Regions from separate parts of the Streptomyces sp. NPDC050997 genome, predicted to be linked through region 1. Evidence: riboswitches for the same ligand, from Rfam matches in the RefSeq annotation. Region 1 holds a riboswitch; each other region holds the start of a gene.
What was found. Region 1 has a riboswitch for cobalamin ahead of AB0H86_RS10935 (ABC transporter substrate-binding protein). Riboswitches for the same ligand answer to the same signal wherever they lie in the genome.
Positions count from the first base shown of each region.

Region 2: linked by a shared signal. The riboswitch ahead of AB0H86_RS09695 (CbtB-domain containing protein) and the one ahead of AB0H86_RS10935 (ABC transporter substrate-binding protein) in region 1 are both predicted to bind cobalamin.
Region 3: linked by a shared signal. The riboswitch ahead of AB0H86_RS25155 (prenyltransferase/squalene oxidase repeat-containing protein) and the one ahead of AB0H86_RS10935 (ABC transporter substrate-binding protein) in region 1 are both predicted to bind cobalamin.

Region 1 is NZ_JBFAGK010000004.1:207,928-215,509, reverse strand. It holds gene AB0H86_RS10950 (DUF1775 domain-containing protein) at 798-1,565, shown strand; gene AB0H86_RS10945 (ABC transporter ATP-binding protein) at 1,637-2,428, opposite strand; gene AB0H86_RS10940 (iron chelate uptake ABC transporter family permease subunit) at 2,425-3,426, opposite strand; gene AB0H86_RS10935 (ABC transporter substrate-binding protein) at 3,450-4,481, opposite strand; cobalamin riboswitch at 4,519-4,701, opposite strand; gene AB0H86_RS10930 (methylmalonyl-CoA mutase subunit beta) at 4,860-6,677, shown strand; gene scpA (methylmalonyl-CoA mutase) at 6,677-7,582, shown strand, end outside.
Region 2 is NZ_JBFAGK010000003.1:647,330-654,911, reverse strand. It holds gene AB0H86_RS09710 (glycoside hydrolase family 95-like protein) at 1-2,260, shown strand, start outside; partial or broken gene AB0H86_RS09705 (acyl-CoA dehydrogenase family protein) at 2,350-2,493, shown strand; gene AB0H86_RS09700 (enoyl-CoA hydratase/isomerase family protein) at 2,490-3,554, shown strand; cobalamin riboswitch at 3,661-3,811, shown strand; gene AB0H86_RS09695 (CbtB-domain containing protein) at 3,847-4,068, shown strand; gene AB0H86_RS09690 (CbtA family protein) at 4,090-4,848, shown strand; gene AB0H86_RS09685 (histidine phosphatase family protein) at 5,095-5,685, opposite strand; gene AB0H86_RS09680 (hypothetical protein) at 5,682-5,846, opposite strand; gene AB0H86_RS09675 (hypothetical protein) at 5,881-6,603, opposite strand; gene AB0H86_RS09670 (RNA polymerase sigma factor) at 7,036-7,582, shown strand, end outside.
Region 3 is NZ_JBFAGK010000011.1:163,589-171,170, forward strand. It holds gene AB0H86_RS25145 (aldehyde dehydrogenase) at 1-849, opposite strand, end outside; gene AB0H86_RS25150 (MBL fold metallo-hydrolase) at 1,063-2,088, shown strand; cobalamin riboswitch at 2,179-2,298, shown strand; gene AB0H86_RS25155 (prenyltransferase/squalene oxidase repeat-containing protein) at 2,409-3,659, shown strand; gene AB0H86_RS25160 (SCO2322 family protein) at 3,716-4,333, shown strand; gene AB0H86_RS25165 (energy-coupling factor transporter transmembrane component T) at 4,323-5,519, shown strand; gene AB0H86_RS25170 (ATP-binding cassette domain-containing protein) at 5,516-7,276, shown strand; gene AB0H86_RS25175 (ECF transporter S component) at 7,273-7,582, shown strand, end outside.

The DNA.
Region 1 (7,582 bases):
AGGACCCGGTGACCGGGACGGTCGGGGATGATGGGCGACCATGTCGCCTCGTCGCGTGAGCATGCCCTCGGTGCGGGCATGGGACTGGACTGCCGGAGCGGGTCCGGCCAGTCGCGCGGGAACGTGTGCGCGGGCCGGCCTGTTCGCCGTGCTCGGCACCGTGCTGGCGACGTTCGGGCACCACGCGGTCGCCGAAGGCACGGTGCCGTGGCGGCTGTCGGCCGGGTTGGTCGCGGCGCAGTTCGCGATGGTGTGGCCACTGGCCCGTCGCCGCTATGCGGCGGGTGCGACGATCGTGGTCACGCTGGCGGTGCAGGGAGTGCTGCATCTCGCCCTCTCCTACGCCGACGGTGACGCCTCGACGGCGATGCCACGGCACGCGATGCGCGCCGGGCACATGTCGGCGGCCGGGGACGGACACGCCTGGCATCACGCCGGGGCGGCGATGACCGTCGTACACACGGTCGCCGCGCTGGTGGTGGCCTGGCTGCTGCACCGGGCGGACGCCCGGATGGCGGCGGCGCTCGAAACGCTGCGCACGCTGGCCGGGGTCGCGATGGCCGCCCTGGCCCAGGTCCTGCCGCGGTTGGTGGCCGACCCGGAGAGGTCGGTGTCCCGGCTGTTCGACGGGCGGACGTGGCTGTCCCGCGTGAGGGCGGCGCACGCACAGCAGGAGGTACTGGAGCACGCGGTGGTTCGCAGGGGGCCACCGCGGCGGGAGCACCTTCCCGTCACCCACCGGCCCCGGAGTCCTCAGGGCCGGATTCTCCCGTTCCGTTCCAGCAAGGAGTTCCCCTGTGTCCCCGTCAACTGCGCCCCTGTCCACCCACCTGGTGGCCCATGCCGGCCGCCGTGTCGCCCTCGCCGGCGCCGCCGCGCTGACAGCCGCGCTCGCCCTGGCCTCGCCGGCCGCCGCGCACGCGGAGGTCGAGGCCGACCATGCCCAGGCGCTCGCGAAGGACGTCACCCTCAGCTTCGTCTCCGAGGCCGAGTCCGCGTCCGCGGGCTTCCGCGAACTGCGTGTCGTACTGCCCAAGGGCATCGCCCCCACGGACGTCACCCTCGACGAGGGCCCCAAGGGCTGGAAGCTGACGGCCACCGACGACGGCTACACGGTCGGCGGCCCCGCCCTGAAGTCCGGCATCGACGCCGAGCACAAGATCAAGGTCCGGCAGTTGCCGGACGCGAAGCAACTCGCCTTCAAGACCGTCGAGACCTACAGCGACGGGGAGATCTCCCGGTGGATCGAACTGCCCACCGGAGGCAAGGAGCCCGAACAGCCCGCCCCGGTCCTGACGTTGAAGGCCGCGGCCCCGGGCGCCAAGCCGGTGGAGCCCAGTCCATCGCAGAGCGCCACGCCCAGCGCGGCAGCGTCCGCTCCGTCCGCTCCGTCCGCCGAGGCGACAAAAGCGGACTCCTCACCGGCTGCCAGTGACACGGCCGCCGATGAGGACGACGGCATGTCCTCCGGCGCCCTGGTCGGGGTGATCGTCGTCGTGCTGCTGGTGCTCGGTGGCGGGGCCTGGTGGCTGGTCAAGCGCCGGGCGGTCTCGTCGGAGAGCTGACCTTCGGTGCCGGCGCCCCGGGGCGGAAACGTCCCGGGGCGCCAGCGTCCCCGGACGACAACGTCCCGGCGTCAGGCCGACCCCACGACGTCTCGCGGGAGCGTGCCGAGGAACCGTACGTGTGGCCGGTCTCCGGGAGCGTCGGGGGTCACGGCGGCGCGCACGCCGTACACCTGGGCGATCAGTTCCTCGGTGAGCACCTCGGCAGGGCTGCCCGCCGCCACCACCCGGCCCTCGTTCAGCACGACGAGCCGGTCGCAGTACATCGCCGCCAGGTTCAGGTCGTGCAGGGCGATGACGGTGGTGACGGGGAGTTCCGTGACGAGGGTCAGCAGGTCGAGCTGATGCTGGATGTCCAGGTGGTTGGTGGGTTCGTCGAGGAGGAGTTCGCGTGGTTCCTGGGCGAGGGCGCGGGCGATCTGGACGCGTTGGCGTTCGCCGCCGGACAGGGTGTGCCAGAGACGGTCGGCCCGCTCGGTGAGGTCGGTGCGGTCCAGGGCGGCGCGTACGGCCTTCTCGTCGGCCGGGGTGACGGGGGTCCAGGCGCGGCGGTGCGGGACACGGCCGAGGCGTACGACGTCCAGGACGGTCAACTCGGTCTGGGTGTCCGCCTGTTGTTCGACGACCGCCAGGCGGCGGGCGACCGCTCGGCGGCTGAACCCCCGCAGCGGGTGGCCGTCGAGGGTGATGACACCGGAGGTGGGGGTGAGAACGCCGGCGAGCAGGCGCAGGAGTGTGGACTTGCCGGAGCCGTTGGGGCCGAGCAGACCGGTGACCGACCCGGGGATCGGGGTGAAGCTGACCCCGTCCAGGATCAGCTGTCCGGCGGCGGTGCGGGACACACGGTCGGCGCTGAGGGTCATCGGGGCGCCCTTCGGGTGCGGTACAGGATGAGGACGAAGGCCGGGACGCCGATCAGGGAGGTGACGACGCCGACCGGTATCTCCTGCGGGTCGAGGGCGGTACGGGCCAGGGTGTCGACCCAGACCAGGAACACCGCCCCGGTGAGTGCGGTCACCGGCAGCAGCCGCGCGTGTCCGGGGCCGGTGAGGGCGCGGGCGGCGTGCGGCAGGACGAGCCCGACGAATCCGATGGCGCCCGCCGAGCTGACCAGGGCGGCGGTCAACAGGGCGGTGACGCAGAGCAGCACCAGCCGGGTCCGGGCCACAGAGACTCCGAGCGAGGCCGCGGCGTCCTGCCCGAAGGCGAAGGCGTCCAGCGTCCGCGCGGATCCGAGGCACACGACAAGCGCGGTCGCCAGGGCGGCCAGGCAGAGCCACACGTCGTTCCAGTCGGCGCCGCCGAGCGAGCCGAGCAGCCAGAACAGGACGCCCCGGGTGGTCTCGGCGTCGGCGGTCGTCAGCACGACGAAGGAGGTGAGTGCGGAGAACAGTTGCATGGCGGCGACTCCGGCCAGCACGACCCGGTCCGTCGTGGCGCCGAGGGTGTGGCTGAGCAGCAGCACCAGGGCGAAGGAGCAGACGGCTCCGACGAACGCGCCGCCGGAGACGGACAGCGCGCCGCCGCCCACACCGAGGACGACCACCACGACGGCGCCGGTGGACGCTCCGGAGGAGACGCCGAGGACGAAGGGGTCGGCGAGGGGGTTGCGCAGCAGGGACTGCATGACCGCTCCGCACACGGCGAGTCCGGCGCCGCAGACGGCGGCGAGCAGGGTGCGGGGCAGGCGCAGGTTCCACACGATGCCGTCCCGGATCAGGCTCAACCGCGAGGGTCCCGCGCCGAGATGGGCGGCCACCGCCGACCAGACGTCTCCGACGCCGATGTCCGCGGGGCCGATGGTGATGGCCACGGCGAGGGATCCCGCCAGCGTCAGGAGGCCGGCCACCGTCCGCAGCACCGTGGCCGTGACGGACGAGGTCGTCACCCGGCGAGCCTGTAGGCGCGCAGCGCCGCGGCCACCTTCTCGACGCCTTCGACGGTGCGGATCGTTGGGTTCATGGCCTGGCCGCTGAGCAGCACGTACCGCTTGTTCTTCACCGCGTCCATGCTCCTGGTCGCGGGATTGGACTCCAGGAAGGCGATCTTCTTCGCGGCGGTCTCGGCGGTCTGCGACTCGCGGGTGAGATCTCCGATCACCAGGACGTCGGGGTTGCGGTCCGCGACGGTCTCCCAGTTGATCTGCGGCCATTCCTCCTTCGTGTCGTCGAAGACGTTCCGCGCGCCGAGCGCTTCGGTGATGATGCCGGGGGCTCCGCAGCAGCCCGCCATATAGGGGGACTCCTGGTTCGCGAACCAGTACAGGACCGAGGTGTCGGAGGCGTCGATCCCGGAGGTGGCCTTCGCGACCCGGGTCCTCAGTGCCGCGACGAGCTTCTCGCCCCGCGCTTCGACGCCGAAGATCTTCGCCAGGTCTCGTATCTCGCCGTAGACCGAGTCCATGGTCAGCGGCTTGGTGCGGGCTCCGTCGCCGTCGCCGCTGTTGTCCTTGCCCTCGCAGTCGGCGGGAGAGAGGTAGGTCGGCACGCCCAGTTCCTCGAACTTCTCGCGCGGGGCCACGCCCCCTTCCCTCAGGGTGGAGGCGAAGGACGCGGCGACGAAGTCGGGTTCGGTGTCCAGCACCTTCTCGAAGGAGGGCTGGTTGTCGGAGAGCCGGGGCACCCGGGCGTCGGCCTTCGCGAGTCCCTTCATGACCGGGTCGGTCCAGGTGGCGGTGCCCGCCATCCGGTCGGCGAGGCCGAGGGAGAGCATGATCTCGGTGGTGCCCTGGTTCAGGGACACGGCTCGCTTCGGCGGCGACGGGATCGTGGTCCGCTGCCCGCAGTTGTCCAGGGTGAGGGCCGTCGAGGGGGTGGCCGAGTCGGGGGACCCGGTGGACGAGCCGCCGCAGGCCGTCAGGAGGAACGCCCCCAAGAGGAGCAGGGTGGAGCGGCGGACTCTACGGGTGACGGGCACAGAACATCCTCTGGCGTCGAGGGCCCGGTCGCGGGGCCCGTTCGTACGGGTCGCCAGCAGGTCTTCGGACTGGGGATCACCCGGCCGGAGCGCCTTCCCGGACCCTGGTCACATGTGACCGTCGTCCAGTGGCTCGCGTTGCCCCGCCCGTCACCCTCACCGCTGCGCGTCAGTTCCGGATTCGCACCGGATTCCCTTGACTGGCCTGGGCAAATTATCACGTCGTCACACGGGCCCGAGGGGCGGCGGAAGGCCGGGCGTCCGTCCGCCACGCGGGGACCGGGCCCGGCAGAGCAGCGCAGGTCACAGTGGCGGGGAGTGCAAGGTCACAGCGGTGTCCTCTGCCGCTCCTTTGTCGGTCTGTCCTAGCATCCGAGCATGACGGTCCTGCCTGACGACGGGCTCTCCCTGGCCGCCGAGTTCCCTGACGCGACGCACGAGCAGTGGCAACGCCTGGTGGCGGGCGTCCTGCGCAAGTCGGGCAAGGAAGTCTCGGGGGAGGCAGCGGAAGACGCCCTGTCCACCGTGTTGGAGGACGGGTTGCGCACCCGCCCCTTGTACACCGCGAGCGATGTGACGCCCGAGCCCGGCTTCCCTGGTTTTCCCGGGTTCCCCCCGTTCGTACGGGGCGGCCGGGCCGAGGGAAGCATCACCGGCGGCTGGGACGTCCGGCAACGGCACGCCGCGACCGGCGGCGACGCGGTGCTCGGGGATCTGGAGAACGGCGTCACCTCACTGTGGCTGATCGTCGGGGCGGGCGGCCTCCCGCTCGGCTCCCTCGGCCGCGTCCTCGACGGCGTCCACCTCGACCTCGCGCCCGTCGTCCTGGACGCGGGGAGCGATCTCGACTCCGCCGCACGGGAGTTGCTGGGCCTGTACGAGGAGCGGGGCGTCGCCAAGCACGCGGCGCGCGGCAACCTGGGCGCGGACCCGCTGGCCCACGAGGCCCGTACCGGCGATGCGTTCGACTTCGCGCCGGTCGCCGCTCTGGCGCGGCTGTGCGCCGACGAGTACCCGGGGCTGCGGGCACTGACCGTGGACGCCCTGCCGTACCACGAGGCCGGTGGCTCGGCCGCGCAGGAACTGGGCGCCTCCCTGGCGACCGGCGTCGCCTACCTCCGTGAGCTGACCGAGGCGGGTCTCTCCGTCGAACAGGCTTGTGCGCAGCTGGAGTTCCGGTACGCGGCCACCGCCGACCAGTTCCTCACCGTCGCGAAGCTGCGCGCGGCCCGCCGGCTGTGGGCGCGGGTCGCCGAGGTGTGCGGGGCGCCCGGCGCGGGGGCGCAGGTGCAGCACGCCGTGACGTCGCCGGTGATGATGTCGCGCCGCGACCCGTGGGTGAACATGCTGCGCACGACCATCGCCACGCTCGCCGCGGGGGTCGGCGGCGCCGACTCCGTCACCGTGCTGCCCTTCGATCACGCCCTGGGCCTGCCGGACGCGTTCGCGCGCCGCATCGCCCGCAACACCTCGACGATCCTGGTCGAGGAGTCCCATCTGTCGCGGGTGATCGATCCGGCGGGCGGCTCCTGGTACGTGGAGCGGCTGACGGACGAACTCGCCCATGCGGGCTGGGAGTTCTTCCAGTGGATCGAGGGCATCGGCTGTCAGGCCGCCGCCCTGCGCTCGGGCCGTCTCGGCCAGGACCTCGCGAAGACCTGGGAGGCGCGCAGCGCGAAGCTCGCCGAGCGGCGCGAACCCATCACCGGGGTCAGCGAGTTCCCGCACCTCGCCGAACGTCCCGTGGAGCGCGAAGCGGCTCCCGAGCCGCCGTCCGGCGGACTTCCGCGGGTGCGGCGCGACGAGGCGTACGAGGCCCTGCGGGCCCGCTCCGACGCCCACCTCGCGGCCACCGGAACCAGGCCGCGCGTCTATCTGGCCACGATCGGCCCCGCCGCCGCGCACACCGCGCGCGCGACCTTCGCCGCCAACCTCTTCCAGGCCGGCGGCATCGAGCCCGTCACGGAGGGCGCCTTCGAGGACAGCGGCGCCACCGAGGCCTGCCTGTGCTCCAGCGACACGCTGTACGAGGAGCAGGCCGCGAGCACCGCCCAAACCCTCAGGGCGGCCGGTGCCCGCCAGGTGTTCCTGGCCGGCCGTCCCGGGCAGTACACCGGTGTCGACGCCTATGTCTTCGCGGGCTGCGACGCCGTCGCCGTGCTCTCCGCCACCCTCGACCGCATGGGAGTGTCCTGATGGGAATCCCCGACTTCACCGGGATCGAGCTGGGGACGCCCACCACCGACGGCAGCGCCGACGAGTGGCGCAAGGCCGTCGAGAAGGCGACCGGCGGGGACGAGGCGTTCTGGGAGACCCCGGAGGGCATCGCGGTCAAACCGCTGTACACCGGCCGTGACCTGGAGGGCCTGGACTTCCTGGGCACCTACCCCGGCGTCGCCCCGTATCTGCGCGGCCCCTATCCGACGATGTACGTCAACCAGCCGTGGACGATCCGTCAGTACGCGGGTTTCTCCACCGCCGAGGAGTCCAACGCCTTCTACCGCCGCAACCTCGCGGCCGGCCAGAAGGGCCTGTCGGTCGCCTTCGACCTGCCCACCCACCGCGGCTACGACAGCGACCACCCGCGGGTGACCGGCGATGTCGGCATGGCGGGCGTGGCGATCGACTCGATCTACGACATGCGGCAGCTCTTCGACGGCATCCCGCTGGACCGGATGACCGTGTCGATGACGATGAACGGCGCGGTGCTGCCCGTGCTCGCCCTCTACATCGTGGCGGCGGAGGAGCAGGGCGTACCGCCGGAGAAGCTGGCCGGGACCATCCAGAACGACATCCTCAAGGAGTTCATGGTCCGCAACACGTACATCTATCCGCCGAAGCCGTCGATGCGGATCATCTCCGACATCTTCGCGTTCACCTCGCAGCGGATGCCGCGCTACAACTCCATCTCCATCTCGGGCTACCACATCCAGGAGGCGGGTGCGACGGCCGATCTGGAGCTGGCGTACACGCTGGCGGACGGGGTGGAGTACATCCGGGCCGGGCGGGAGGCCGGTCTTGACGTGGACGCGTTCGCGCCCCGGCTCTCCTTCTTCTGGGCGATCGGCATGAACTTCTTCATGGAGATCGCCAAGTTGCGG
Region 2 (7,582 bases), on a different contig from region 1:
GGCGGCCGGCGTCGACCCGCACGGCTCCGACCCGCACGGCTCCGACCCGCACGGTTCCGACCCCTGGCGCACCGTCCTCGACGACGCCGACCTGGTCTGGCAGCGGATGCCGAAGACCTGGTACGAGGGCCCGTATCTGGGCAACGGCTTCCTCGGTTCGGGGATCTACGCCGAACCGGGCACCGAGGCGGACACCTTCCAGGTCGTCCGCTTCAACGTGCAGCACTCCGAAGTCCAGGATCACCGCCCGGAGTTCGGATCGCTGTTCGGCCTCGCACGGCTGCCGATCGGCCACCTGACGCTGGAGCCGGTGGGCACGATCACCGGCCTCGACTGGCGGCTCGGGCTGCGCGACGCCGAACTGACCGGCACGCTCACCACGGACCGGGGCACCCTCACCATCCGCGCCCTGGTGCACAACTCCCGTTCCGTGCTGGCCGTCGAGGTGACACCGAGCGAGGGCGAGCGCGACTTCGCGTGGGCGTTCCATCCGGCTGAGGCGATCAGCCCGCGTGCGGCGTTCCGGCCGCTGCCGGAGGGGTACGAGGTCAACCCGCCCGCCGAGACCCGGCAGTACGACGGCATCTCCACCGCCGTACAACCGCTGCTCTCCGGCGGGCAGCACGTCACCGCGTGGCGGGAGCGCACCTGGGGGCGGGCGCGCACGCTGTACGTGCATGTCGCGCACTCGTATCCGAGGACGACGGCGCTCGGGCGCGCTCTGGCCGCGGTCCGGGACGCCTCGAAACTCCCGTACGACGCACTGGCGGTGGCGCATCGCGCCTGGTGGCACGCCTACTACCGGAAGAGTTTCCTCTCGCTGCCCGATGCCCGCATACAGCGCTTCTACTGGATCCAGCTGTACAAGACGGCGTCCGCGGCCCGGCGCGACGCGCCCGTGATGGCCACGTGCGGCCCCTGGGTGGAGCCCACGCCGTGGCCGGCGACCTGGTGGAACCTGAACGTGCAGTTGGAGTACTGGCTGATCCACGGCTCCAACCACCTCGAACTCGACGCTGTGACAAGGGCGTTGAGCGAGTTCCGGGACAACCTCAGGGCCGAGGTGGCGCCCGCGTACCGCGCCGACTCACTGGGCATCCCGCGCACCACCGACGCCTCACTGGTCAACGGCGGCGCCACGGACCCCGTACTGGGCTACGGCGTCGGCATCCCGGGCCGGGACCCGCCGACTCCCGAGGTCGGCAACCTCACCTGGGCCCTGCACAACGTCTGGCTCAGCTATCGCCACACGATGGACGAGTCGATCCTCCGTGACGTCCTCTTCCCCCTCCTGCGCAAGGCGATCACCTACTACCTGCGCTTCCTGGAACCGGGCGCCGACGGCAAACTGCACCTGCCTGCCACCTTCTCACCCGAGTACGGGGGCAACTCGCGGGACTGCAACTACGACCTGATGCTGCTGACCTGGGGCTGCCGCACCCTCCTCGACACCGCCGAACTCCTCGACATCGACGACGAGTTGGCGCCGCGCTGGCGCGAGGTCCTGACCAGACGGGCCGCGTATCCGACCGACGACAACGGCTTCATGATCGGCGCGGACATCCCCTTCGCGAAGTCGCACCGTCACTACTCGCACCTCCTGGCGGTGTACCCGCTGTACGAACTGACCGGCCGTACGCCCGACGAAAAGGCCCTGATCGAGATGTCGCTGGCGCACTGGGTGGGTTTCGAAGGCGCCCTCCAGGGCTATACGTTCACGGGCGCGGCCTCGATGTCGGCGTTGCTGGGCAAGGGCGAGGACGCGCTCAGCTACCTCGGCCAGTTGATGGCCCGCTTCATCCAGCCCAACACCATGTACAAGGAATCCGGCCCGGTCATCGAGACCCCCCTCTCGGCCGCCCAGTCCCTCCACGACATGGTCTGCCAGTCCTGGGGCGACACCATCCGCGTCTTCCCCGCGCTGCCCGCCGCCTGGGCGGATCTGACGGTGCACAACTTCCGTACCCAGGGGGCGTTTCTGCTCAGTGCCGTACGCGAGGACGGCGTGACCCGCTGGGTCCGGCTGGTCAGCGAGGCGGGCGCCCCCTGCGTCGTACGTCATGGCGTCGGCGGCCCGATCGAGGTACGGAACGACGACGGACGACCGCTGCGGTACGAGTCCGCGGGTGTCGGGACGATCAAGGTCACCCTGCGCAAGGGCGAGTCGGCCCTCATCACCGCCAAGGGCGACCGTCCCGACCTGCGGATCACACCCGTCGAGCCGAACGAGGAGGCGCCGCGCTGGGGACTGCCCGGGTGACCGGTGTCCCACCGAACGACGCCGTCCGCGCTCTCGGCGGGCCTGTTTCCGCGTTCTCGTGGGCTTCGCGGCACCCCGGACCTGGTTCCCAACTTCACGGCGGCTACGCCTATCTCAGCGACTCCGGCGTTGAGAAGATCGTCGGTGACCGTCGTGTCCAGCAGCTCCTGGAAGGAGTCAACGAGATCATGCGCGTCATCATGGCCCGGACCCTGGCGGAGGCACCCGGATGACCGGCAGCGAGGAACCCGTCCTGCTGCACATCACCGGTCGGGCCGCCCACATCACCCTCAACCGCCCGAGGGCCATCAACGCCCTGAACCACGCCATGGTGCGCCGTATCGACGACGCACTCACCGCATGGGCACACGATCCGGCCGTGGAGGCCGTCGTCGTCACCGGCGCGGGGGAGCGTGGCCTGTGCGCGGGCGGCGACATCCGTGCTGTCCACGATGACGCACGCGACGGGGACGGCACCGCCTCGGCCGCGTTCTGGCGGGACGAGTACCACCTCAACGCCCGCATCGCCCGCTACCCCAAGCCGTACGTCGCCGTCATGGACGGCATCGTCATGGGCGGCGGTGTCGGCGTTTCCGCGCACGGCCGCGTCCGGGTGGTCACCGAACGGTCGAGGATCGCCATGCCCGAGACCGGTATCGGGTTCGTGCCGGACGTCGGCGGCACCCACCTGCTCGCCCTCGCCCCGGGCGAACTGGGCACCCACCTGGCGCTCACGGGGGCGCACATCGGTGCCGGGGACGCACTGCTGTGCGGGCTCGCCGACCACTACGTACCCTCCGTCTCACTCCGGCAGTTCGTCGACGACCTCGCCGAACTGCCCGTCCGGGACGCCCTGGACCGTCACACGCGGCTGTCGCCGGAGGGGGAGTTGGCCGGCCACCGGGAGTGGATCGACACCTGCTACGCGGCTGACACGGTCGAGGAGATCGTCCATCGGCTGCTCGCCCAGGGCGACCCGGCCGCGAAGGAGACCGCGGAGACCCTGCTGTCCAAGTCGCCCACCGCTCTCAAGGTCACCCTGGCCGCCCTGCGCCGCGCCCGGCGGCTCGGCCCGCTGGAGCGGGTGCTGGAACAGGAGTACCGCGTCTCCTGCGCGGCCCTGACCACCCCCGACCTGGTCGAGGGGATCCGCGCCCAGGTCATCGACAAGGACCGCACCCCGCGTTGGTCGCCGGCCACCCTCGACGAGGTGACCGACGTCGACGTCGAGCGCTTCTTCACCCCGCTCGGCGAGCGTGAACTCGCTCTCCCCGGGCCGGAAACCACCACGTAGTGGCCTGAAGCGGCGGCCCGGTTCCGCCATCGGTGACCGGCGAACGGTCGGTGATCCGGGTCACCTGGCGGGCGAGAACGGCGTCACGCCAGGTGGTGCGGTATTGGCCATGGACCCGACACACGGTACCGTCGCTGTGATATTGACGACGGCATCGGAAGCCGGTGAGAATCCGGCACGGTCGCGCCACTGTGGACGGTGCCCCCCGAGGGGGCGCATCGCGAGTCAGACCCGTGGCCGTCGTCATGTGCACCACCGAGATGGGACGCGAACTCCCAGAGGAGGCCCTGCCATGGCGCAGCATGTCGCCCAGCCGACAACCACCACCCCCGTCGTTCCCGCCAAGCTCCCACTGAAGGCCATCGCCCCCTGGGCGGTTTTCTTCGGCATCCTGATGCTGGTCCTGCTGTACTTCGTCGGCGCCGAACAGGGCGCCACCTCAGTCGTCTCCGGCGAGAACGTCCACGAGTGGGTTCACGACGCCCGCCACCTCCTCGGCTTCCCCTGCCACTGATTCGAGGGACGCCGCACACCCATGAACTCCGCAACAGTAAGAAACCTGCTCGTTCGGGGCATGCTCGCCGGCCTTGGTGCCGGCGTGCTCGCCCTGATCGTCGCCTATTTCCTCGGTGAACCGAGCATCGACAGCGCCATCGGCTTCGAGGAGTCCCACGCCCCCGCCCACGAGCACGAGGTCGAACTCGTCTCCCGCTCCCTGCAGTCCACCGCGGGCCTGGCCACCGGCGTCCTGATCTTCGGGGTGGCGTTCGGCGGCATGGCCGCTCTCGCCTTCTGCTTCGCGCTCGGCCGCGTGGGCCGATTCAGCCCGCGGGCCACGGCGCTGCTCCTGTCGGGGGCCGCGCTGCTCGCCGTGTACGTCGTGCCGTTCCTGAAGTACCCGGCCAACCCGCCCGCGGTCGGCGACCATGACACCATCGGTCAGCGCACCACGCTGTACTTCCTGATGATGGCGCTCAGCGTGCTTCTCGCGATCGCCGCGGTGATCGCGGGCAAACGGCTCGCACCGAGGCTGGGCACCTGGTACGCCACCGTCGTCGCCGTGCTCGGCTTCGCCGTCGTGATCGGGCTGGCGTACGCGTTCCTGCCCGCCATCAACGAGGTGCCGAGCGACTTCCCGGCCGCCCTGCTGTGGCGGTTCCGCCTGTCCGCCCTCGCCATGCAGATCACGCTGTGGGGAGGCTTCGGCCTAGTCTTCGGCGAACTGGCCGAACGGCTGCTGCACCCGAAGCCGGCCACGGTGTCCGCGGGCACGGCGGTAGCCGCCCCGCAATGACCTGACCGACACGACGAGAGGGCCCGCGGAACCGTCCGGGGGCCCTCTCGCGTTCTTCGGGTTGGCAGTTCCGGCCGGGGGCTGCGACCGGGCAGGCGCGATACCCGGTGCATGCACGGCATCGCGCGGCACCGCCGAGGCCGTACCGGCGGACGCGGACACCGATTGCCTGCGCTGGGCGATCGCGGCGCTGCCGCGCCGTCACCGGGGCACGGCGTCATGAGAACCCTGTTGAGTCAGCTCCACTCAATGGTCCGCGACCGCCCCGACGGAGTCCGGCGGGTGCCCGAGCCGCAGGTTCCAGCGGCCGCCGCGCCCACTGATCGTGGTGGCCGTCAGCGGTGGCACGTCGAGCCGCCAGAAGGCCGCCGAGGGCGCCCCCAGCACGTGGACCACCGCGGCCCGCACCACCTCCGGCTCGACGACGGCGAGCGTACGGCCGCCCGTGTCCTGGGACGCCGCCAGCCAGCGCGTCACCCGCCCGCACATGTCCTCCACGGACTCCCCGCCATGGGGCGCGGACTCGGGATCGGCGAGCCAGCGGGCCACCGCCTCCGGCTCACCGGCGCCGACCTCGGCCAGGGTCAGGCCCCGCCAGCGTCCGACATCCAGTCCCGCCAACTCCGCTGATTCCGCGCCGTCGAGACCCAGTGCGGCAGCCGTCTCGCGACAGCGCACGGTGGGAGAGACCACGACACGCACAGCCGCCGGCAGGGATCCGGCCACGGCACGGGCCCGCTCCGCCCCGCCGGCGTCGATCGAGCCCCCGTCGTCGAAGCGGGCCTGACGCAGCGACGAGCTCATCGCGGGCGAGACGAAGGTGACACGAGCGGTCACGTGGTGGCTCCTCCTGCTGCGGTCATGGGTATGGAACCCCACTTCTGGACGCCGAGCGCGCGCCCCAACTCGCCGACCGCGCGGTCGAGTTCCGCGACCGCGACCGCGACCGCGACCGCGGCGGCGACGTCGTCGAGCGCGACGGAGGCGCGGAAGCCCACGAAGCGTCGAGTGCCCCACCGCGCGCCGCGTCGGTTACGCGTCGGCCTTCGCGGGCTGCTCCTCGGACTTGGCCGGTGCTGCCTGCTTCGGCGCGTCGGGGGCGGTGTAGAAGACGGACGATCCCTGCTTCGAGCGCTGCGCCTGGCTCTTGGCGACCAGCCCTTCGAGTGTCGTGCGCACCACGGTCGTCTTGACGCCCCGCTCGGGGTGGGCCTGGTCAAGGGCGGTGGTGATCTCCGCTGCCGAACGCGGTTCGTTCTGCTCGACGAGGTGACGGCGGACCAGGTCGACGAGCGTCGGTTGGGCCGACTTCGTGGTTGCGGGCTTCCCCGCGGCCGACTTCCCCGCGGGCTTCTCGGCAGCCGACTTCCTCGCAGGCTTCTCGGCAGCAGGCTTCCCAGCGGTCGTCTTCACCGCGGCCGGCTTCTTGGCTGCGGCCGGACCGGGCTGAGGGCCGGTCTTCTTCGTCCGTGTCCGCTTGCCCGTGCCGGACCCGGTGGCCGGCTTCCTGCGGGGAGCGGGCACCGCGACGCTGTCCGACGGGGCGGCGGGCGCCGCGGATGCCGGCGCTGTGCCGATCGCCTGCTGGATGTTGGTCAGAACCGTGTGGTCGGCCTGGATGGCTGCCAACTGTTCCTGCAGCGCGGCGATTTCGCCACCGATACGGTCTTGCTCCTTGGCGTTGCGCTCGAGGTCGGCGGCCACTTGAGCGGTGTACTGCGATGTCAGTTCGGTGACTGAGGCGTTCTGCGACATGGGTGCACACAACCTTTCCTCGGCTTGGGGCCGAAGTCGAATGGACTGCCACACGAGCGTGCTTCGGGCGGATGCCTGCTGGGCGGCAGTCATGTACAAGGCGCGGGGCCCTGTCGTAGCGATAGTACGGACAACAAGAGCGTGTTGTTCTCCTCACGCAGGTCCCAGCACTGACATGAGTGTTCTGCGGGGCGATGACGGGACCCATACATGTGAGTCGTCCACCTGTCCCGGCACCTGTCCCGGCGCCTGTCCCGGCGCCTGTCCGGCGGACCATGCGCAAGGCCACGGTGACTGACACACATATCCGGTGTGCGAGGATCCCTCCGCAGGTGGCGATGACCGTAGCGGTGACATCAGTGGGTGACGCAGGCCACAGGAACTCCTCCCGGGTCGCGGAGAGAAGTGGTCGTGAGGGATTCAGAAAATGATGTGCGCCGCCGTGTGCGGGAGGGGGACCGTGAGGCGTTCGCCCAGCTGTACGACGAGTTCGCCCGCGCCGTGTACAACCACGGCCTGCGCTTGACCGGCGACTGGTCGACGGCCGAAGAAATCATGTCCGACACGTTCCTGACCGCGTGGCGCACCCATGAACGCGTGCAGGAGGACGGTGGCTCCCTGCTGCCCTGGCTGTTGGGCATCGCCACCCACAAGGCCGACAACGCCCGCCGGGGAGCGCGCAGACGGCAACTGTTCCTGGCCCGTCAACCGCAGCCACGTGTGGAGGAGGACTTCGCACCCCGGACGGTCGGACGCATCGACGACGCACGGTACCTGCGTGCCGTCCAGGCCGCCCTGGGCCGACTCAGACGACAGGAGCGGGAGGTACTTGCCCTGTGCGTGTGGTCCGGCCTGGACTACCAGCAGACGGCCGAAGCCCTGGGCATCGCCGTCGGAACCGTACGTTCCCGACTGTCACGTGCCCGCAGGAAGCTCGCCCACCTCGCGGCAGAAGACCGGGAACCACCCACAGCCCGCG
Region 3 (7,582 bases), on a different contig from region 1:
GTTGTTCATCCAGGCCGCCGGGACGATCCCCGCCACGGCCGTCTCCACGTCCGCGTCCGGCAGCACCACCGCCGCCGACTTGCCGCCCAACTCCAGTGTCACGCGGGTGAGATGGCGGGAGGCGACCTCCATGACCCGTCGGCCGGCGGCCACCGAGCCGGTGAAGGAGACCTTGTCCACGCCCGGGTGCCCGACCAGGTACTCGCTGACCTCGCGGTCCGCCGGGAGAACGGAGAGCACACCCTCCGGCAGCCCGGCCTCACGGGTGATCTCGGCGAGCAGATAGGCGTCCAGCGGCGACTCGGGCGACGGCTTGAGCACCACCGTGCAGCCGGTGAGCAGCGCGGGCGCGAGCTTGGCGGCGGCCACGAACTGCGGGACGTTCCAAGGGGCCACGGCGGCCACCACTCCCACCGGCTCGCGCCGGACGAGGATGCGGCCGAGCACGCCGTCGCGTGTCTCCTCGTAGGTGAAGTTCCGCGCGACCGTGATCGCCGAGTCCCACACCATCATCGCGCCGAGCGCCTGGGCGAGGACGCTCCAGGAGTACGGCGACCCGTTCTCGGAGGAGATCACCCGGGCGATCTCCTCGTGCCGCACGGCGATGGCGTCCTTGATCCGGGTGACCACCTCGATCCGCTCGTCCAGCGACATCCTCGGCCAGGGACCCTCGTCGAAGGCCGCGCGCGCGACGGCCACCGCCCGGTCCACGTCCGCCGTCGAGGCGTGCGGCACGCGTCCGATGACCTCTTCCGTGTGCGGGGAGATCACCTCGATGACGTCCGCGCCCAGGGGGTCGGTCAACTCCCCGCCGATGAACAGCTGTCCGTGTTCCACGAGCTCGGTCATGGCGACTGCCTCCCCGGAGCGGCTTTCTCTGACGGTTCATCAGATAGGGAACTGATACCAGTTCCACTCGGAGGAGTCCACGGGCGGGACACGGGCGGGACACGGGCGGGACAGGCACGAGAAGGTCGTCCCGGGCTCCCATCGAAACGCGTTCTAGTTATACTCGGCCTCCCATGGCCGGAACACGGCGATCACGCGGCGATTGGGGAGCCCATGGCGCAGGTGAACGACCACGGCGGCGGCGTCCGGTCCCTCAGGGTCCCCATCCCGGACAACCCCCTCGGCCACACCCTGGTGTACGTCGTCGACACCGACCGCGGCCCGGTACTGATCGACACCGGCTGGGACGACCCGGCCTCCTGGGACGCCCTCGCGGACGGGCTGACCGCCTGCGGCACCTCCCCCGACGAGATCCACGGCGTGGTGATCACCCACCACCACCCCGACCACCACGGCCTGTCCGGCCGGGTGCGCGAGGCGTCCGGCGCGTGGATCGCGATGCACGCGGCGGACGGCGCGATCGTACGGCGGACCCGATCGACCCGCCCCGAACGCTGGTTCACCTACATGACGACGAAGCTCGAAGCCGCCGGCGCCCCCGAGAACCACGTGGCGCCCCTGCGCACCGCACGCCACCGCCCGTTGCCCGGGCTGGCCCCCGCGCTGCCCGACCGGGAGATCGTCCCCGGCGAACTCCTCGACCTCCCGGGCCGCAGGCTGCGCGCGATCTGGACCCCGGGCCACACCCCGGGCCATGTCTGCCTGCACCTGGAGGAGGAGCATCCCGCCCGACTCCCGGGCCACGGCCGCCTGTTCTCCGGCGACCACCTGCTCCCCGAGATCACCCCGCACATCGGCCTGTACGAGGATCCCGACGACGCCACTGTCACCGACCCCCTCGGCGACTACCTCGACTCCCTGGAGCGCGTCGGCCGCCTCGCCCCCGCCGAGGTGCTCCCGGCCCACCAGCACGTCTTCACCGACGCGGCGTCCCGCGTACGGGAGTTGCTCACCCACCACGAGGACCGCCTCACCGGCCTGCTGACCCTCCTGGCCGAGCCCCTCACCCCCTGGCAGCTCGCCGAGCACATGGAGTGGAACCGCCCCTGGGAGCAGATCCCCTACGGCTCCAGGAACATCGCCGTCTCGGAGGCCGAGGCACATCTGCGCCGACTGGTGAAGCTGGGCCGGGCGGAGGCGGTCCCGGGGACCGAGCCGGTGACGTACGTGGCCGTGTGAGTACGTGCCCTGAGGTGCGACACCTCGCGTCCGTAGTGCTTCGTCACCCCCGGGCGGCCCCCGTAGGGCGTTTCCTACGGGCCGGTAGAGTAGCCAGGTCGTCATCACGCCCGTACGGGGGGAAGCCGGTGTAAATCCGGCGCTGGCCCGCAACCGTGAGCCGCCGTCGAAAGCGGCGAGCCGGATTGCCCCGTACGGACGTGACCGGCTCACGTGCACCGGCGACCGGCCGGTGTGCGGCACCGTCGAGGTATACGGAGCCGAGCCGCCGGGGTGTCCCGTGCTGTTTGACTCCCCTCAGGGAGAGGCACCCGCCGATCATGAACGTCCGCCGCAACGCCTCGGTTCTGGCCGCCGCCACCGCCGTGATCGGCGCCGTCACCGCGCCCGCCGTCGCAGCCGGCCCGTCCCCGTCCGCGAAACCCGCGCTCCCCTCCGGGCTCTACGGCAGCACCGACCCGACGTACGACGGCGTCTGGCGTCAGTCCCTCGCGCTGCTCGCCCAGCACACCGTGGGCGTGCGGCCCGCCGCTTCGGCGGTGGACTGGCTGACCGGGCAGCAGTGCGCGAACGGCGCCTTCGCGCCCTTCCGCGCGGACGTCTCCAAGGCGTGCGACGCCAAGGTCATGGTCGACACCAACAACACGGCCGCCGCTGTCCAGGCCCTCACCGCGCTCGGCGGCCACCAGGCCGCCACCGGCAAGGCCGTCGCCTGGCTGAAGTCGGCGCAGAACACGGACGGCGGCTGGGGCTACACACCCGGCGGCGCCAGCGACACGAACTCGACGTCCGTCGTCGTCGGCGCGCTGACCGCCGTAGGGGAGAAGCCCGCGCAGGTCAGGAAGGGCGGTCGGTCGCCGTACGACGCCCTGATGAAGCTGGCGTTGCCGTGCAAGGGCGCCGGTACCGGTGCCAGTGCCGGTGCCTTCGCCTTCCAGCCCGACAAGAAGGGCACGTTGGCGGCCAACGCGGACGCCACGGCGGCAGGTGTCGTGGGCGCGCTCGGAAAGGGACTGGTGGTCGAGCCCGCCGCGCGGGACGAGGCCGCCGCCTGCTCGGACTCCGGCTCGCTCGCCCCGCGGCAGGCCGCCGCCAACGGCGCCGCCTACCTCACCAAGGCGCTCGCGAAGGACGACCACCTCATGTCCGCCCTCCCCGGCGCCACCGACCAGCCCGACTTCGGCAACACCGCCGACGCCGTCGTCGCCCTCGCCGCGCAGGGCGGGGCCGGGCGGGCCGCCGGGCCCCTGAAGTGGCTGGAGCGGAACTCGTCGGCGTGGGCGAAGCAGAGCGGGCCGGCCGCCTACGCCCAACTGGTCTTCGCCGCGCACGCGACCGGCACGGATCCGCGTGACTTCGGCGGCACGGACCTGGTGAGGCAGCTCAACGCGACGGGGCCCGCCCCGCGGACGGCGACCGCGCGGTCCGGCGAGTCCGGCGAGAGCGCCGAGTCCGCCAAGGGCGACGACTCGGACAGCGGGAACATCTGGTGGATCGTCGGCGCGGGTCTCGCCGCCGGAGCGGGCATCGGCTTCCTCATCAGCGGCCGCAACAAGAGGAAGCGGCCGTGACCCGCCGCCGTGCCGGCACGTTGTTCGTGACCGTCCTGTTCCTCCTGGTGGGGGCCATGGGCCAGGCGCAGGCCGCCGGTTACCGTTACTGGTCCTTCTGGGACCGCGACGGCGACCAGTGGGCGTACGCGACCCAGGGCCCCTCCACCGCCCGCCCCTCCGACAAGGACGTCCAGGGCTTCCGCTTCGCGGTGAGCGAGGACTCCGGCGACGCGGCACAGCCGCGCGGCACGGCGGACTTCGGCACGATCTGCGCGGACTCGCCCGCGCGCGCCGGCAAGAAGAGGGTGGCCCTGGTCATCGACTTCGGCACGGGGACGGACGCCCCGTCCGGCGAGAGCCCGCCGACGCGACGAACGGCATGCGCCGTCGTCTCCCCCGACGCCACGACGGCCGAGGCCCTGGCCTCGGTCGCCAAACCCCTGCGCTACGACACCAACGCCCTGCTGTGCGCGATCTCGGGCTACCCGAGGACGGGATGCGGGGAGCAGGTGGCGACGGGAGGGACGCCGGGGGCCACGGCCGAGGAGCAGACCCCCAAGGACGAGAAGGGCTCGGCGGGCGGGGGGCCTTCCGTGGGCCTGTTCGCGGGGGTGGCCGTTGTCGCCGTACTGGGCGCGGCGGCGATGTGGCAGGCGAGGCGGCGCGGGGAGCGGCGCGGGGATGCGTCGTAGCCGCGAGTGGTCCGGCCGCCGGTACCAGCGCCGGGCGGTGCTGCACCCCGGTGCCTGGTGGCTGTGGGCCCTGGGCCTCGGCACCGCCGCCACCCGCACCACCAACCCGCTCCTGCTGGCCCTCCTCATCGCCACCTCCGCCTACGTCGTGGCCGCCCGCCGCCCCGACACCCCCACCGCGCACTCCTACTCCGCGTTCGCCAAGCTCGCCGTGGCCGTCCTGCTCATCCGCCTCCTCTTCGCCGTGGTCCTCGGCTCCCCCATCCCCGGCTCGCACGTGATCGTCACCCTCCCCGAAGTCCCCCTCCCCTACTGGGCGCAGGGCATCCGCCTCGGCGGCAGGGTCACCGCCGAGGGGCTCCTCTTCGCGCTCTACGACGGTCTGAAGCTGGCCGCGCTCCTCATCTGCGTCGGCGCGGCGAACACGCTGGCGAACCCGGCCCGGCTGCTCAAGTCCCTGCCGGGCGCCCTGTACGAGATGGGCGTGACCGTGGTCGTCGCCCTCACCTTCGCCCCGAACCTCATCGCCGACGTCCAGCGGCTGCGCGCCGCCCGCCGCCTGCGCGGCCGCCCGGACAAGGGCGTCCGCGGCCTCCTGCACGTGGGGCTTCCGGTGCTGGAGGGCGCCCTCGAACGCTCCGTCTCCCTCGCCGCCGCGATGGACTCCCGCGGTTACGGCCGTACCGCCGACGTCCCCGCCCCCGTCCGCCGTACGACCGCCGCCCTCACCCTCGGCGGCCTGCTCGGCGTCTGCGCGGGAACGTACGGTCTGCTGACCGCGGAAGGCGGCGCCTACGGTCTGCCGGTCCTGCTCGCCGGGCTCGCCGCCGCCCTGGCCGGTCTGCACCTCGGCGGCCGGCGTTCCCCGCGCACCCGTTACCGCCCCGACCGGTGGGACGTCCGCGCCTGGCTGGTCGCCGGGTCCGGTGTCGCCGTCGCCGTCCTGCTGACCCTCGCCTCCTCCCACGACCCCGAGGCGCTGCACCCCGGCGTGGTCCCCCTCGTCACCCCCGCCCTCCCCGTGTGGCCCGCGGCGGCCGTCCTCCTCGGCCTCCTCCCCGCCTTCGTCGCACCGGCCCCCGCTTCCGCTGTCGCTCCCGCGTCCTCGCCCGGTTTCCGGCCCAGGTCCTCGCCCGAGTCCTCACTCAAGTCCTCACTCAAGTCCTCACTCAAGGAACCGTCGTGATCCGCTTCGAGAACGTCTCCGTGACGTACGACGGCGCCACCGAACCCACCGTCCGGGACGTCGACTTCGAGGTGCCGGAAGGCGAACTCGTGCTCCTCGTCGGCCCGTCCGGCGTGGGCAAGTCCACCCTTCTGGGCGCGGTCAGTGGACTCGTCCCGCACTTCACCGGGGGCACCCTGCGCGGCCGGGTCACCGTCGCCGGCCGGGACACCCGCACGCACAAGCCGCGCGAACTCGCCGATGTGGTCGGGACCGTCGGCCAGGACCCGCTCTCGCACTTCGTCACGGACACCGTCGAGGACGAACTCGCGTACGGCATGGAGTCGTTGGGCCTCGCCCCGGACGTGATGCGCCGCCGCGTCGAGGAGACCCTCGACCTCCTGGGCCTCGCCGACCTGCGCGACCGACCCATCGCCACCCTCTCCGGGGGCCAGCAGCAGCGGGTCGCGATCGGCTCGGTCCTCACCCCGCACCCACGGGTCCTGGTCCTCGACGAGCCGACGTCCGCGCTCGACCCGGCGGCGGCCGAAGAGGTCCTCGCGGTGCTCCAGCGACTCGTGCACGACCTCGGCACGACGGTCCTCATGGCCGAGCACCGCCTGGAACGCGTCATCCAGTACGCCGACCAGGTCGCCCTCCTCCCGGCGCCCTCAGCCGCGCCGGTCCTCGGCACCCCGGCCGAGATCATGGCCGTATCGCCGGTGTACCCGCCAGTGGTGGGCCTCGGCCGCCTCGCGGACTGGTCCCCCCTGCCCCTGACGGTCCGGGACGCCCGGCGCCGGGCCGGTGACCTGCGGGAGCGGCTGACCGGACGGGAGGGAACCCACGACGAACCGGTCACCGGGCCCGGCCCCGACCCCGTCACGGGACCCGTCGCCGAACCGCTCCCGTCGCCCGCTCCCCACCCCGCCACCACAGCCACGACCACCGCCAACACCCCCGCCCCTGCCTCCCGCTGGCGCCTCCGCAAAAAGCCCCCGCCCATCCCTGCCACCACGGCCGGCAGGCCCACGGCCGACGTCCGCTCCCTCGCCGTCCGCCGCGACCGCGTCCAGGCCCTCCGTCACATCGACCTCACCGTCTCCCCCGGCGAGACCGTCGCCCTCATGGGCCGCAACGGCGCCGGGAAGTCCACGCTGCTCTCCGCGCTCGTCGGGCTGGTCGCGCCGGCCGCCGGATCCGTCCGGGTCGGCGGAGCCGTACCGCACCGGACACCCCCGCGTGACCTCGTACGCCGGGTGGGTCTCGTACCGCAGGAGCCCCGGGACCTGCTGTACGCCGACACGGTCGCCGCCGAGTGCGCGGCCGCCGACCGGGACGCGGGCGCCGCGGCGGGCACCTGCCGGGCGCTGGTGTCCGAGTTGCTGCCCGGCATCACCGACGACACCCACCCGCGTGACCTCTCCGAGGGGCAGCGACTCGCGCTCGCCCTGGCCGTGGTGCTGGCGGCCCGCCCTCCACTGCTGCTCCTCGACGAGCCGACCCGGGGCCTGGACTACGCGGCGAAGGCGCGCCTGGTCGCCGTTCTGCGGGGGCTGGCGGCCGAGGGGCACGCGATCGTGCTGGCCACGCACGATGTCGAGCTGGCCGCCGAACTGGCCCACCGGGTGGTCCTGTTGGCCGACGGCGAGGTGATCGCGGACGGGCCGACGGCGGACGTGGTGGTCGCGTCCCCGTCCTTCGCCCCGCAGGTCGCCAAGATCCTGGCGCCGCGGAAGTGGCTCACGGTGGCCCAGGTGCGAAAGGCCCTGTCATGACCGCCGCTCACGGCACCCGCCAGGCCCGCGCCGTCCGTCTCGGCCCCCGTTCCCTGCTCGCCCTCGCCCTGGTCAGCGCGGTCGGCGTGGTCGCTTTCTGCTGGCCGTTCCTCGCCCCGCCGACCTCCCAGGTCAGCGCGCACGCGCAGGACGCGCCCTGGCTCTTCGCGGGTCTGCTGGTCCTGCTGGTCGCCGTCGTCGCCGCGACGATCTCCGAGTCGGGGCTCGGCCCGAAGGCGGTGGCGATGCTCGGCGTGCTGGCGGCGACGGGGGCGGCGCTGCGGCCGATCGGGGCCGGGACGTCCG